Regions from separate parts of the Streptomyces sp. DSM 120436 genome, predicted to be linked through region 3. Evidence: riboswitches for the same ligand, from Rfam matches in the RefSeq annotation. Region 3 holds a riboswitch; each other region holds the start of a gene.
What was found. A riboswitch is a leader RNA that binds a small molecule or an ion and turns the genes downstream of it on or off. The one in region 3 is predicted to bind cobalamin.

Region 1 (3,418 bases), 800 kb from region 3:
GCAGCAGGTCCAGCACGGCGGTGAGCATCGCGGCGACGGCCACACCGGACAGCACCAGCCGTGCCGACGTGATGCGGCCGCCGGTGCGGGCGGTGGCGTAGACGAGCGCCAGGGCGCCCAGCGCGCCCGCGAACGCGGCGGCCGGCAGCGACGCCGGCCCGAACAGGGTCACCCCGAACACGATCACCGACACGGCGCCCAGGGACGCCCCCGAGGAGACGCCGAGCAGGTAGGGCTCGGCGAGCGGGTTGCGGATCAGGGCCTGCAGGGCGGTGCCCACGACCGCGAGGCCCGCACCGGCCACGGCTCCGAGGAGCACGCGCGGCGCGCGCACGTCCAGCACGATGGTCTCCCGCGCCCGCGACCAGTCCGGTTCCGTCCAGCCGGCGCCCAGCGCGTGCGTCACGATGCCCCACACCTGGCCGGGCGGCACCCGCACCGACCCGATGGCCAGACCGGCGGTGGCGGAGAGCGCCAGGGCGACGGCCAGGACGACGAGGGTGACGGTGAGGCCGGCCCGCCCGGCCCGCCCGTCGTCCCCGTGCCGTCGTCGCGCGGCCCGCTCGGCGCCGGTCCCGACGGCCGGGGCCGTCACGCGAAGCTCTCGGGGTGGAGGCCGCGGGCCAGGTCCTCCACCGCGTAGGCGGACCGGACGCCCACCAGGGTGGCGGTCAGCGGCAGGACGACGAACCGCTCGTTCCTGATGGCGGGCACGTCCTGGAGAGCGGGCCGGGAGAGCAGGAACTCCTTCTTGCGTTCCACGCTGCCGGCGCCGGCGTAGTCGTAGATCGCGATGACCTCCGGCCTGCGCTCGACGACCTGCTCCCAGGAGACGTCGCCGAAGACGTCGTCGAGGTCGGCGAAGACGTTCTCGCCGCCGGCCAGCCGGATCAGTTCGGTGCCCAGGCTCCTGCCGCCCGCGGTGAAGGCGGTCCGGTCGCCGCTGTCGTAGACGAAGACGGGCACCTTCGGCGCGTCCGCGACCTTTCCGGCGGCCTTCTCGACACGGTCCTCGAGCTCGGCGACCAGCGCGTCGGCCCGCTCCGGGACGCCGAAGATCCGGCCGACGGTGCGGATCTCGTCGTAGGTGTCCCGCATCGTGACCCGCTTCCTGCCGCAGTACTCGCGGTTGAGGTGGGTGTCGACGCCGGCGTCGGCGAACGCCTTGCGGGAACGGCCCTCGTTCTCGGCGAAGGCGCTGCCGTAACCGCCGTAGACGAGGTCCGGACCGGCCTCCAGGACCGTCTCGAACGACGGCTCCTTCCTGGACAGTTCGGGGATCGACGCGTAGTCCTTCCGCAGCTCGGGCAGGACCGGGGAGTCGGGGAAGGCGGTGCCGACCATGCGGTCCCCCAGACCGAGGGCGAGCATCAGTTCCGCCGGGTGCTGGTGGATGGTGACGACGCGCGCGGGCGGCTTCTCGTAGGTGGTCCGCACACCGCAGTTGTCGACGGTGACGGGGAAGCCCTCGGCCGGTGCGGCCGGCGCCTTCGCGTCCTGGGCGGCGCCCGGCGACGCTCCGCAGCCGGCGGTCAGCAGGGCGGCCGCGAGGGCGAGGGCGGCGGCGGCCGACCGCACGGCGGGCCGCCTGCGGGCAGGGGTGGACAGGGCGGGACGGGACGTGCCGTCGTACACGTGAAGCCTCCTGGGGAGTCCGCGCTCCTCGGAACGGGCCCGCGACAGGCCAGTGTCCTGACTCCCGGATCGACGCTTCCCCTGACCTTCCCGCGCGGCGCGCAGTGGCACGTGGAAGGGGTGCACTCCCCGGTCACAGTGGCGGGACCGTGCCGGACTCGCACCGGCTTCCTGTCTCCCGTCGCGGTGTTGATGACCCGTCGATCCTACGAGTCGGCCCCCGCGGGACGAAAGGGCGGGGGCGGGTGTCCGCGTCCGCCCCGGAGCGGCGGCGTCCCGCCCCGCCCGCCGGTGATCTGCGCCCGGCCGGGTGCGGGGCGCTTCCGGAGACGCCGGACCGAGGCGCCCCTCGGCGCGGGACCGGGCGGAGGGGCCATGGACGGCGTGCGCGACCGGGCCGGGGCGCCGGACGGCAGGTGCGGGCGGGGGCCACGGACGGCGGGTGCGGAGGGCGCGCGGTCCGGGGGAGGCGCGGCGCCGGGCTCAGGCGCTGTCGTCCGGGCCCGCGCCCGGCCGGCCGGCGCGGTGGCGGGTGCCGGGGAGCATCTCCTGGACCTTCGCCTTCAGACCCTGCCGCACCATCGAGCCGCGGTCGCTGTCGCCCTTGAGGATCGCGGCGGCCGCCGCCTCGATCTGGTCCAGGGACGCGTGCGGCGGGATCGGCGGCACCGCCGGGTCGGTGCGGAAGTCGATGACGAACGGCCGGTCCGCGGCGAGCGCCCGGTCCCACGCGGCCTCGACCTGCTTCGGCTTCTCCACCCGGACCCCGTCCAGGCCCATGCGCCGGGCGATGTCCGCGTACGGCAGGTCCGGGATGGCCTGCGACTCCTCGAACTGCGGCGCGCCGGACATGGCCCGCATCTCCCAGGTGACCTGGTTGAGGTCGCCGTTGTTCAGCACGGCGACGATCAGCCGGGGATCGGGCCACTCGCGGTAGTACTTCGCCGCCGTGACCATCTCCATCATGCCGTTCATCTGCATGGCCCCGTCCCCGACCAGGGCGATGGCCGGCCGGTCGGGGTGGGCGAACTTCGCGCCGATGCAGTACGGCACACCGGGGCCCATCGTCGCCAGCGTCCCGGACAGCGAGCCGCGCATCCGGCCGCGCAGCCGCAGGTGCCGGGCGTACCAGTTGGCGGCCGAGCCGGAGTCGGCGGCGAGGATCACGTCGTCGGGCAGCCTGCCGTCCAGGGCGTGCACCACGTACTCCGGGTTCACCGGGTCCGCGCTCACGGCGGCGCGCCGCTGCATCACCTCCCACCAGCGGGCGACGTTCTTCTCGACCTGCTCCCGCCAGGCCCGGTCCTCCTTGCGGTGCAGACGCGGCAGCAGCCGCCGCAGGGTCTCGCGGGCGTCGCCGACCAGGTTCACCTCGTTCGGGTAGCGCAGGCCGATCATGTGCGGGTCGATGTCGATCTGCACGGCCCGCGCCTGGTCCAGCTCCGGCAGGAACTGCGTGTACGGGAAGCTGGACCCGATCATCAGCAGCGTGTCGCAGTCCCGCATCAGCTCGTACGAGGGGCGGGTCCCCAGCAGCCCGATGGAGCCGGTGACGTACGGCAGGTCGTCGGGCAGGGCGTCCTTGCCGAGCAGCGCCTTCGCCACCCCGGCGCCCAGCACGTCCGCGAGCCGCTCGACCTCCTCGCGGGCGCCGCGTGCGCCCTGCCCGATCAGCACGGCGACCTTCTCGCCCGCGTTCAGCACGTCGGCGGCCCGCTGGAGGTCCTCGTCGGCGGGGACCGGCGCGTACCGGCCCAGGCCGAGGCTGGAGGGCACCATCTTG
Region 2 (3,418 bases), 1.8 Mb from region 3:
CGCGCCGTGCGCCGTGCCCTCCCGTACGACTCGGCTCCTTCCTGCCTGGCGGACGAACCCGTCCCCCTGTCCCTGGCCGACCGAGAAACGGAGTACCGACCGACATGAACCGCCGGACCCTCCTGCACGCCACCACCGCTCTCGGGACCGCGACACTGATGGCCGGGGGCGCCGTGACCCGGGCCGACGCCGCCGAGCCCGAGGCCCCCGGACGTGACCGGCCCCTGCGCGTCCACGTGGTCATGTTCGACGGCGTGGAGGAACTCGACTTCTCCGCCCCGTACGAGGTGTTCTCCGCCTCCGGCCACTTCACCGACCGGGAAGTGGAGACCCGCTACGTGACGCTCGGCGGTCCGCGTACCGTCAGGGCGTCCTACGGCACCCGACTACGGGTCGACCACGGGTGGGCCCCCGAGCAGGCGGACGTCCTGGTGGTTCCCGGCGGCGGCTACGCGCGCCGCGAGGATCCCGGCGTGTGGGCCGAGATCCGGCGGGGCTCACTGCCACGGGCCCTGGCCGCCGCGACCCGCCCGGGCCTGACCGTCAGCGCGCTGTGCACCGGCGTGATGCTGCTCGCCGCCGCCGGGCTGACTGCGGGGCGCCCCTGCACCACGCATCACCGGGCGCGGGCCGACCTGGAGCGGCAGGGCGGTGTGCTGAAGAAGGCCCGCGTGGTCGACGACGGCGACCTGGTCACCGCCGGCGGGGTCACCTCCGGGCTGGACCTCGCCCTGTGGCTGGTGTGCCGCGAACTCGGAGCGGATGCCGCGGTCGGTCTGGAGGAGATGCTCGAGTACGAGGCACGCGGCACGGTGTGGACCGCGTGAAGCAGTTGGTGAACGGGCTCCTCCGATGCCTCCTTCTCACATCGACCCCCCTCGGCTCGGCGGTTCGAGAAGCCTTTTCGACAGGGTGGATCAAGCAGCCCTCGTGGCGGTTCCGTCCGGATATCGCCTCGGCAGTTCGTGTCCGGGAGGCTTCTGATGACGTCGGACACGAGGCCGGAGGAAGAAAGGGCGGTGCCCCCGTCCGGACGGCGACGGCCTTCCGGTGACCGCGTGGCTCTGCGCGGTGATCTGCGCTCCGCCCTGCCCGACGCCACCGCGGCGGTGGTGGTGACCGTGCTCGTGTTCGCCCTCCTGTGGGCGCGCATGGAGTCGGGTGCGTCGGACACGGTCGCGGTGATGCCGTTCATGGACGATCCCGGCACCTACTGGATGTATCTGCTCAGCCAGGCGTTCGGGTGGTCGGGGCTGCTGTGGGCGTGGGGCACGGTCATGCTCGGTCTGCTGCTGTCGGGACCGCGCCCCGCCCGGTTGCCGGTCTCCCGGCAGGTGCTGGAGCGCTGGCACCGCACCACGAGCCTGACGGCCATGGCGCTGATGTTCGCGCACGCGCTGATGTTCGCGGGGCCGTTGTCATCGGGCTGGTCGTCGTGGTGGTGTCCGGCCGCGACGGCGGACGGGACCGCCCGGCCCACCCGGCCGCGACGGCCCCCCACGCCCAGGAGACGGACTGACTGCCGGCACCGGGCGGGCGGGACGGTGTCCCGGGATGGGAGGATGACCGGCGACAGGGCGACGGCGGAACGAGGAAGCCGGTGTGAATCCGGCGCGGTCCCGCCACTGTGATCGGCGAGCGATTCCCGACAGGCCACTGCCCGGCAACGGGTGGGAAGGCCGGGACGAGCATCGACCCGAGAGCCAGGAGACTCACGCGGTCGCCTCCTCGACGGACCACCGGGGCGGATCTCCCCGGAGAGAGGGACGGCACCGCATGCCCGCAACGCCGACCGGACCGACGACGGACGACAAGAGGACCGCGACGGTCACCGGCCCCGTGCCGTGCCGCGTCGTCGTGTGCCGCGACTGCTGCTGCGGCAGCCCCAAAGTGACCGGCGTCGACCACGCGGCCCAGACCGAACGCCTGCGTGCCGCGGCACCGGTACGCGTCTCCGACTGCCTCGGCGTCTGCGAACACGCCAACGTCATCGTCGTCCAGCCCTCCGCGGAGGGCCGGGCCGCAGGCGCCCGCCCCGTCTGGCTGGGGCTGGTCAACGACCCGGACGCGACCGAGGACATCGTCGCGTGGACCCGCGCAGGCGGTCCCGGGGTGGCGCCCCGGCCGGACATCCTCGACCTGTACGCCATCACGCCGCCGCGACGGCGTACGGCCTCCTGACCGTACGGACGGAGAGCTGGAGGGAGGACGGGAACCGTGCGCGCAGCCCGTGCCTCGACCGCGTCCGTCACCGCCGCCCCGCACGACGTGGCGGGCCTTGGCGGTTTCTTCGCCCTGCAGGTCGGTGGACGGGACGACGGCCAGCATCCGATCGCCCGCTCCTATGCGGCGGGTTTCACCGACCTCGCCGAAGCCGTCGCACGCTGGCACCGTACTCCGGAACCGCGCGTCGACGTCTCCACCGCCCAGCTCGGACACGCCGCCCGCCTCTGGTCACCGGCCCTGGCCCGCGTCGCCCTGCACGGAATCGTCCCCGACCTGGAGGGACTGCAGCGGACCGACGACGGGCCGGCCCTCCGGGTTCCCCGCCCGGCCGGCTCGACGACGGCCCCGCCCGCGCCCTGTACCAGCAGGTGACACGTCACCTGTCGGCACTGGCCGGCGGCCTGCGCGTCAAGGTCGCCCCGCGTCTGCTGGACGGCAATCCGGCACTGGCCGTCGCTTCCCGGGCCCGGTACCTCGGGCCCGGCGCGTGTGACGGCGGCCGTTCCCGCTCACCACTGCGGGGCAGTCCGGGATTCCCGGGTTCCCTCCTGCGACACCCCGCCGTGGGGGTCCCCCCATGCCTTTCGGGCTATGGGGGAGGACGGGGCGAACCAGCTGCTGCGGGCAGTCGGCCCGTCAGGAACGCGGACGTCCGTGATCCGGGCGGTGACCCGTGTCACGCGCCCCGACCGGTGCCAGGACCCCGCCGCCTTGGGCCAGTGCGCGACGAACGGCAGGGGCGGGGCAGGGGTTCGCAGTGGGGTGCTGAGGACCACGTTGTGGCGCGCTCGGTGACGATGTCGAGGCAATGGCGGCGGATTTCAGCGGTGCGCAAGGCGGGGCTCCGAAGGCTCACGGGGGGAGCGGGGCGAGGGAACGGGCGGGGTGGCGCGGGCCGAGGAAGACGACGATGCCCTTGCCGTCGGGGGAGGGGTGGGTGGCCTCCGTCCAGCCGTGGCGGCGGTAGAAGGCCATGGCCCGCCCGTTCCGGACCGAGGTGAGCAGCCATGCCCGCCCCTCGGGCGCGTCCGCGGTCACCGCTTCGAGGAGGCGGGTGGCGAGGCCGGTGCCGCGGGCGGCGTGCCGGACGGCGAGTTCGTCGATCTCCCGGGCTCCGCACAGCCAGTCGGCGGTGCGGTCGTTGCCGAGGCCGGCGGACGCCTGGGGATAGCAACGGTCGGTGGGGAAGGGG
Region 3 (3,418 bases):
CCGGGCGAGGCGGGCCAGTGGACGTACGCCACGCTGGCGCTGGGCTCGGCGCTCGCGCTGTTCATGTACCCGCACTCGATCACCGCGACGCTGTCCTCCAAGAGCCGTGAGGTGATCCGCCGCAACACCACGATCCTGCCGCTGTACTCGCTGATGCTGGGCCTGCTGGCGCTGCTCGGCTTCATGGCGATCGCGGCCGGGGTGGAGGTGCAGAACGGCCAGCTGGCCATCCCGCAGCTGTTCGAGACCATGTTCCCGGACTGGTTCGCCGGCGTGGCCTTCGCGGCGATCGGCATCGGCGCGCTGGTGCCGGCGGCGATCATGTCGATCGCGGCGGCGAACCTGTTCACCCGCAACATCTACAAGGACTTCATCAGGCCGGACGCGACGCCCAGGCAGGAGACCGCCGTCTCCAAGGTCGTGTCGCTGCTGGTGAAGGTGGGCGCGCTGGCCTTCGTGCTGACCATGGACAAAACGGTCGCCATCAACTTCCAGTTGCTGGGCGGGATCTGGATCCTGCAGACCTTCCCGGCGCTGGTGGGCGGCCTGTTCACCCGGTGGTTCCACCGCTGGGCGCTGATCGGCGGCTGGGCGGTCGGCATGATCTACGGCACGGTCGCCGCGTACGGGGTGGCGTCGCCGACGCAGAAGCACTTCGGCGGCTCCGCCGAGAAGATCCCGGGCATCGGCGAGATCGGCTACATCGGTCTCACCGCCTTCGTGATCAACGTGCTGGTCACGGTCGTCCTGACCTTCGTCCTGAGGGCGGTCAAGGCGCCGGAGGGCGTCGACGAGACGAAGCCGCAGGACTACACGGCGGACGCCGGCGACCCGGGCGTGCGGGTCGAGCTCCCGCCGGCCACGGCGGGCAGCGCGCACTGACGCGGCAGGGCACGGGGGCGGCGGGCCGCCGGTGGAGAACCGGCGGCCCGCTGTCGTACCCGTGCGGCAGACTCCCCCGCATGGACATCGTCATCCGGCCGGTGACGCCCGGCGAGCACGCGGAACTCGGTGAGATCACCGCGCAGGCCTATCTCGGCGACGGTCTGCTGGACTTCGGGGAGAGCGACGCCTACCTCGGCGAGCTGCGGGACGTGGCGAAGCGCGCGGCGGCCGCCGAGGTGCTGGTCGCCGTGGAGCACGGCACGCTGCTGGGCGGGGTGACCTTCGTGCCGGGCCCCGGACCCATGGCCGACATCGCGGAGCCCGGCGAGGCGGAGATACGGATGCTGGCGGTGTCCCGCGCCCACCGCGGCCGGGGCGCCGGCGAGGCCCTGGTGCGCGCCTGCGTCGACCGGGCGCGGGCGCTCGGGTGCGCGCGGATGGTGCTGTCCACCCAGCACACCATGCACGCCGCACACCGGGTGTACGAACGGCTGGGCTTCACCCGCGACCCCCGGCGGGACTGGAACCCGCTGCCGGAGCTGGACGACATCACGCTGCTCGTCTACGGGCTGACGCTCTGACGGTTGCGCCCGGCCCTTCCGCCCGGCACCACCCTAACCCCTGCGCGACACAACATATGGGTCCGTCGGCGGCACCCGGCACAAGATGTATGCTCATGCTCGCTGTCGCCGCAGGGGAATCCGGTGCGAATCCGGAACTGTCCCGCAACGGTGTACCCATGCCTGCCCACGGGCGCGCACGGGAGTCAGTCCGAGGACCTGCCGACAGTGCGCCCGGCCCTTCCGGTCCGGGTGCCCTGACGTCCGGGCCTCGTGGAATGGGCCGGTGGACGCGACGCCGCGTGCGCTCGTGTGCTGCCCCCTGCGCTCTTCGAGGCCCCCGTGCCGAGCGAGGGAGAGCCCCACGTGACCATCGCGCCAGCCGATCCGGCTTCAGCGACCGGCGTGACCGAGGAGAGCGACCGCCCCGGGGCCGCGCTGCTGCGGACCCTGACGGAGCTGACCGCCGACCTGCCCGACGCCGACCCCGGCCGGGTGGCCGCCGCCGCGCTGCGCGGCCGGTCCGCCGCCGCCGACGAGGCGGAGCTGCGGGACCTGGCCACCGAGGCGGCGGCCGGACTGATCTCCGAGGACCCCGCCTACTCCCGGCTCGCCGCCCGGCTGCTGACCCTCGGCATCCGCGCCGAGGCCGCCTCGCAGGGCGTCACCTCGTTCACCGGGTCGGTGGCCGCCGGGCACCGGGAGGGCCTGATCAGCGACCGGACCGCCGCCTTCGTCCGGCTGCACGCGGCCCGTCTGGACGCGCTGATCGACACCGGCGCCGACGACCGCTTCGGCTACTTCGGGCTGCGCACCCTGCACAGCCGCTACCTGCTGCGCCACCCGGTCACCCGCAAGGTCGTCGAGACGCCCCAGCACTTCCTGCTGCGGGTCGCCTGCGGTCTCGCCGAGGACGACGGCGTGCGGGCGCTGGAGGAGGTCGCCGCGCTGTACGGGCTGATGAGCCGGCTGGACTACCTGCCCTCCTCCCCCACGCTGTTCAACTCCGGCACCCGCCACCCGCAGATGTCGTCCTGCTACCTCCTCGACTCCCCCAAGGACGAGCTGGACTCCCTCTACGAGCGCTACCACCAGGTCGCCCGCCTGTCGAAGCACGCCGGCGGCATCGGCCTGTCCTTCTCCCGGGTCCGCGCCCGGGGCTCGCTGATCCGCGGCACCAACGGGCACTCAGGCGGCATCGTGCCGTTCCTGAAGACGCTGGACGCCTCCGTCGCCGCCGTGAACCAGGGCGGCCGGCGCAAGGGCGCCGCCGCGGTCTACCTGGAGACCTGGCACGCGGACATCGAGGAGTTCCTGGAGCTGCGCGACAACACCGGTGAGGACGCCCGCCGTACGCACAACCTGAACCTGGCGCACTGGGTGCCGGACGAGTTCATGCGCCGGGTCGCCGACGACGCGGCGTGGTCGCTGTTCTCCCCGGCCGACGTGCCCGAGCTGGCCGACCTGTGGGGCGAGGAGTTCGACGCGGCCTACCGCGCCGCCGAGGCCAGGGGCCTGGCCCGCAGGACGCTCCCGGCCCGCGAGCTGTACGGCCGGATGATGCGCACCCTCGCGCAGACCGGCAACGGCTGGATGACCTTCAAGGACACCGCCAACCGCACCGCCAACCAGACCGCCGAGCCGGGTCACGTCGTCCACTCCTCGAACCTGTGCACGGAGATCCTGGAGGTCACCGACGACGGGGAGACGGCGGTCTGCAACCTGGGCTCGGTCAACCTCGCGGCCTTCACCGACGGGGACGGCATGGACTGGGAGCGCCTGGACGCCGCGGTCCGCACCGCCGTGACGTTCCTGGACCGGGTGGTCGACATCAACTTCTACCCGACCGAGCAGGCGTCCCGGTCCAACAGCCGCTGGCGCCCGGTGGGCCTGGGCGTGATGGGGCTGCAGGACGTGTTCTTCCGGCTGCGGATGCCCTTCGACTCCCCTGAGGCGAAGGCGCTCTCCACGAG
Region 4 (3,418 bases), on a different contig from region 3:
ACGACGAGGACCGGCAGACCGGCGTTGCGGGCGACGCCCATGTTCACGATGTCGGTGCGGCGCAGGTTGATCTCCGCGGGGCTCCCGGCGCCCTCGCAGATCACCGCGTCGTACTCGCTCCGCAGCCGGTCCAGGCAGTCCAGGACCGTGCCGAGGAGGCTCTCCTGACGGCCGCCGTGGTAGCCGCGCGCGCTCATCTCGCCGACCGGGCGGCCCATCAGCACCACCTGGCTGGACCGCTCGCCGCCCGGCTTCAGCAGCACCGGGTTCATCAGCGCCGTCGGCTCCACCCGGCACGCCTGGGCCTGCATGGCCTGGGCCCGCCCGATCTCGGCGCCCTCGCGCGTGACGAACGAGTTCAGCGACATGTTCTGCGCCTTGAACGGCGCGACCTTCACCCCTTGGCGCACCAGCCACCGGCAGATCCCGGCGGTGACCACGCTCTTGCCGGCGTCCGAGGTCGTCCCGGCGACCAGCAGCCCGCCACCGCTCACGTCGCACGTCCCCTCAGCACGCGCCGCGCGGCCACCCCGGCCGCGAGCGCGAGCCAGCCGACCCGCCGCGACAGGCGCACCGCCCGCTCGATGTCGGCCACGGCGACGGGGCGCCCGCCGCTGTTGAGGACGGGCCGGTGCTCGACCCGGCCGCCGTAGGACAGGGTTCCGCCGAGCCGTACGCCGAGCGCGCCCGCGAAGGACGCCTCGACGGGACCGGCGTTGGGACTGGGGTGCCTGGCCGCGTCCGCACGCCAGGCCCGTACCGCCCCGCGCGGGTCCGGCCCGCTCAGCGCGGCGAGCACGGCCGTCAGGCGCGCCCCCGGCCAGCCGGCGACGTCGTCGAGGCGGGCGGAGGCCCAGCCGTAGCGGCGGTGGCGGGGCGACTTGTGCCCCACCATCGCGTCCAGGGTGTTGACGGCCCGGAAGCCCACCAGACCCGGGACCCCGGCGACCGCGCCCCACACCAGGGCGCCCACCACGGCGTCGGAGGTGTTCTCGGCGACGGACTCCACCACGGCGCGGGCGATCCCGTCGGCGTCCAGGGCCTGCGGGTCCCGGCCGCACAGGTGCGGCAGCCGCTCCCGGGCGGCCTCGACGTCACCGGACTCCAGGGCCCGTCCGACGGCACGCGCCTCCCGGGCCAGCGAGGTGCCGCCGACGACGGCCCAGGTGGCGACGCCGGTCAGGGCGACGGAAGCGGCGGGGGAACGGCGTACGGCGCGGGCGGCCAGGCCGCCGAGCGCGACGGCGCCGCCGACGCACACGGCGGTGTGCACGGCCCCGCGGCCCCGGTCGTCCCGCCACAGCACCCGTTCCACGGCAGCCGCGGCCCGCCCGAAAGCGGCGACCGGGTGCCCACGGCGGGGATCGCCGAGCAGCAGGTCGCCGAGGAGGCCGGCGGCGGCGCCGTACGCGAACACGCGATCGGCACCCATGGGTCAGCCGGTGACGGATCCGGAGGGCACGGCCCCGAAAACGGGTGGGGCGTCGTTGATCGACCTCGACAGGCAGCCGCGCATGGCGATATGTCCTCACTCAGGGTGTCCACGCCCTGGTTCGACGAGACCGGCGGTGAGAGTTCCTGGCTCCCGGGGTGGTCACCCCGGTGACAGTGGCGGGACCGCGCCGGATTCGCACCGGCTTCCTCTCCTGCCGCCGTGTTGGCGGAGGCAGTCCACCATGACCCCGGAAGGGCCGTCAACTTGCCGTTGACCTGCGGGGCTGAAGTGTGCCGAGGCCCACAGCGGGACTCACGTGGGTGAACGGCGGGAACGGCGGGAACGGCGGGAACGGCGTGACCGGCCCGCGGGGGCGCGGACACGGCGACGGGCGGGGCGGGAGCCGCTGCTCCCGCCCCGCCCGCTCACGCGTGCGGCCTGTCGTCAGGCCATGATCAGGTAGATGCCGTAGCCCACCGCCGCCGCGCACGCGGCGAAGCAGGTGTAGGCGCCGGTGACCGCGAGAGCCGTGGACCGGCCCGCCGCGGCGGCCCGCTCGCGGCGGGACATGCCGGAGATGCCGAGGGTGAACAGGGCCACCAGGGCCACGGTGACCACGAGGCTGACGCCGAAGACGGAACCGAGGGCCGCCCAGTCGATCTTCATGGTGCTCTTCTTCCTTCGTGCCGGGTCGCGGTCAGACGGACGTCTTGGCCGGCGGGCCCGCCGGGTCGCCGGCCGTCGGCGCCGGGATGGAGGCCGTGAGGTCCTCGGCCACGGTGCCGGCCGGGGGCGGGGTCACGGCGGCCATCGCCTGGGTCACCACGCCGGACGGCTCCTCGCCGGCGTCGTCGTGGTCGTTGACGTTGGTGTGGTCGACGATCTCACGGCGGGAGATCTTCCAGATGGCCGCGCTGGAGGCGACCAGGAAGACGGCCACCACGGCGGTGCCCCAGTCGCCGAAGCCGCACACCCACTCGGCGAGCGCCGCGACCAGGGCGGCGGCCGGCAGGGTCAGGCCCCAGGCGACGAACATCCGGGTGGCCGTGGACCAGCGGACCACGCCGCCCTTGCGGCCGAGGCCCGCGCCCATGACGGCACCCGAGACGGAGTGCGTGGTGGAGAGCGAGAAACCGAGGTGCGAGGAGGCCAGGATGACCGTCGCGGCGCTGGTCTGGGCGGCGAAGCCCTGCTGCGGCTGGAGGTCGGTGAGGCCCTTGCCCATGGTGCGGATGATGCGCCAGCCGCCGAGGTAGGTGCCCAGCGCGATGGCGATGCCCGCCGAGAGGATGACCCACATGGGCGGGTCGGAGTCGGGGGCGAGGGTGCCGCCGGCGACCAGGGCGAGGGTGATGATGCCCATCGTCTTCTGGGCGTCGTTGGTGCCGTGGGCCAGGGAGACCAGACCGGCGGAGGCGATCTGGCCGGCGCGGTAGCCCTTCGCGGAGGCCTTGTCGTCGGCGTTGCGGCCCATGCGGTAGGTGAGCCGGGTCGCGAGCAACGCGGCGACGCCGGCCACCAGCGGGGCGGCGATCGCGGGAATCAGGACCTTGGTGACCAGCACGTCGCCGTGCACCGCGCCGAAGCCGGCGGAGGCGACCGTGGCGCCGATCAGACCGCCCATGAGGGCGTGGGAGGAGCTGGACGGCAGGCCGACCAGCCAGGTGAGGAGATTCCAGAGGATCGCGCCGACCAGCGCGGCGAAGATGACCTCGGGACGGATGCCGGCCTCGTCGACGAGGCCCTTGGAGATCGTGTTGGCGACCTCCACCGAGAGAAAAGCACCCACAAGGTTGAGGACGGCGGACATGGCCACTGCCGCCTTGGGCCTCATCGCACCGGTCGAAATGGTCGTTGCCATCGCGTTCGCGGTGTCGTGGAAACCGTTCGTGAAATCGAACGCGAGTGCGGTTACCACCACAATCGCGAGGATCAGCGAGAAGCTTTCCATTTACCCAGGCAATCGTTCGAGGTCATTGGCTG

Region 1: another riboswitch for cobalamin. It lies ahead of ACWH4W_RS15000 (ABC transporter substrate-binding protein); the one in region 3 lies ahead of ACWH4W_RS11770 (ribonucleoside-diphosphate reductase subunit alpha).
Region 2: another riboswitch for cobalamin. It lies ahead of ACWH4W_RS19335 ((2Fe-2S) ferredoxin domain-containing protein); the one in region 3 lies ahead of ACWH4W_RS11770 (ribonucleoside-diphosphate reductase subunit alpha).
Region 4: another riboswitch for cobalamin. It lies ahead of ACWH4W_RS28530 (cobalamin biosynthesis protein); the one in region 3 lies ahead of ACWH4W_RS11770 (ribonucleoside-diphosphate reductase subunit alpha).

Annotation. Positions count from the first base shown of each region.
Region 1 is NZ_JBSKBS010000001.1:3,342,566-3,345,983, forward strand. It holds gene ACWH4W_RS14995 (FecCD family ABC transporter permease) at 1-595, opposite strand, end outside; gene ACWH4W_RS15000 (ABC transporter substrate-binding protein) at 592-1,635, opposite strand; cobalamin riboswitch at 1,666-1,851, opposite strand; gene ACWH4W_RS15005 (thiamine pyrophosphate-requiring protein) at 2,119-3,418, opposite strand, start outside.
Region 2 is NZ_JBSKBS010000001.1:4,351,251-4,354,668, forward strand. It holds gene ACWH4W_RS19320 (hypothetical protein) at 1-108, shown strand, start outside; gene ACWH4W_RS19325 (DJ-1/PfpI family protein) at 105-827, shown strand; partial or broken gene ACWH4W_RS19330 (ferric reductase-like transmembrane domain-containing protein) at 984-1,418, shown strand; cobalamin riboswitch at 1,591-1,714, shown strand; gene ACWH4W_RS19335 ((2Fe-2S) ferredoxin domain-containing protein) at 1,777-2,181, shown strand; gene ACWH4W_RS19340 (hypothetical protein) at 2,218-2,598, shown strand; gene ACWH4W_RS19345 (GNAT family N-acetyltransferase) at 3,079-3,418, opposite strand, start outside.
Region 3 is NZ_JBSKBS010000001.1:2,540,004-2,543,421, reverse strand. It holds gene mctP (monocarboxylate uptake permease MctP) at 1-882, shown strand, start outside; gene ACWH4W_RS11775 (GNAT family N-acetyltransferase) at 963-1,466, shown strand; cobalamin riboswitch at 1,516-1,686, shown strand; gene ACWH4W_RS11770 (ribonucleoside-diphosphate reductase subunit alpha) at 1,812-3,418, shown strand, end outside.
Region 4 is NZ_JBSKBS010000002.1:1,417,671-1,421,088, reverse strand. It holds gene ACWH4W_RS28535 (cobyric acid synthase) at 1-494, opposite strand, end outside; gene ACWH4W_RS28530 (cobalamin biosynthesis protein) at 491-1,432, opposite strand; cobalamin riboswitch at 1,554-1,691, opposite strand; gene ACWH4W_RS28525 (hypothetical protein) at 1,880-2,101, opposite strand; gene ACWH4W_RS28520 (inorganic phosphate transporter) at 2,133-3,386, opposite strand.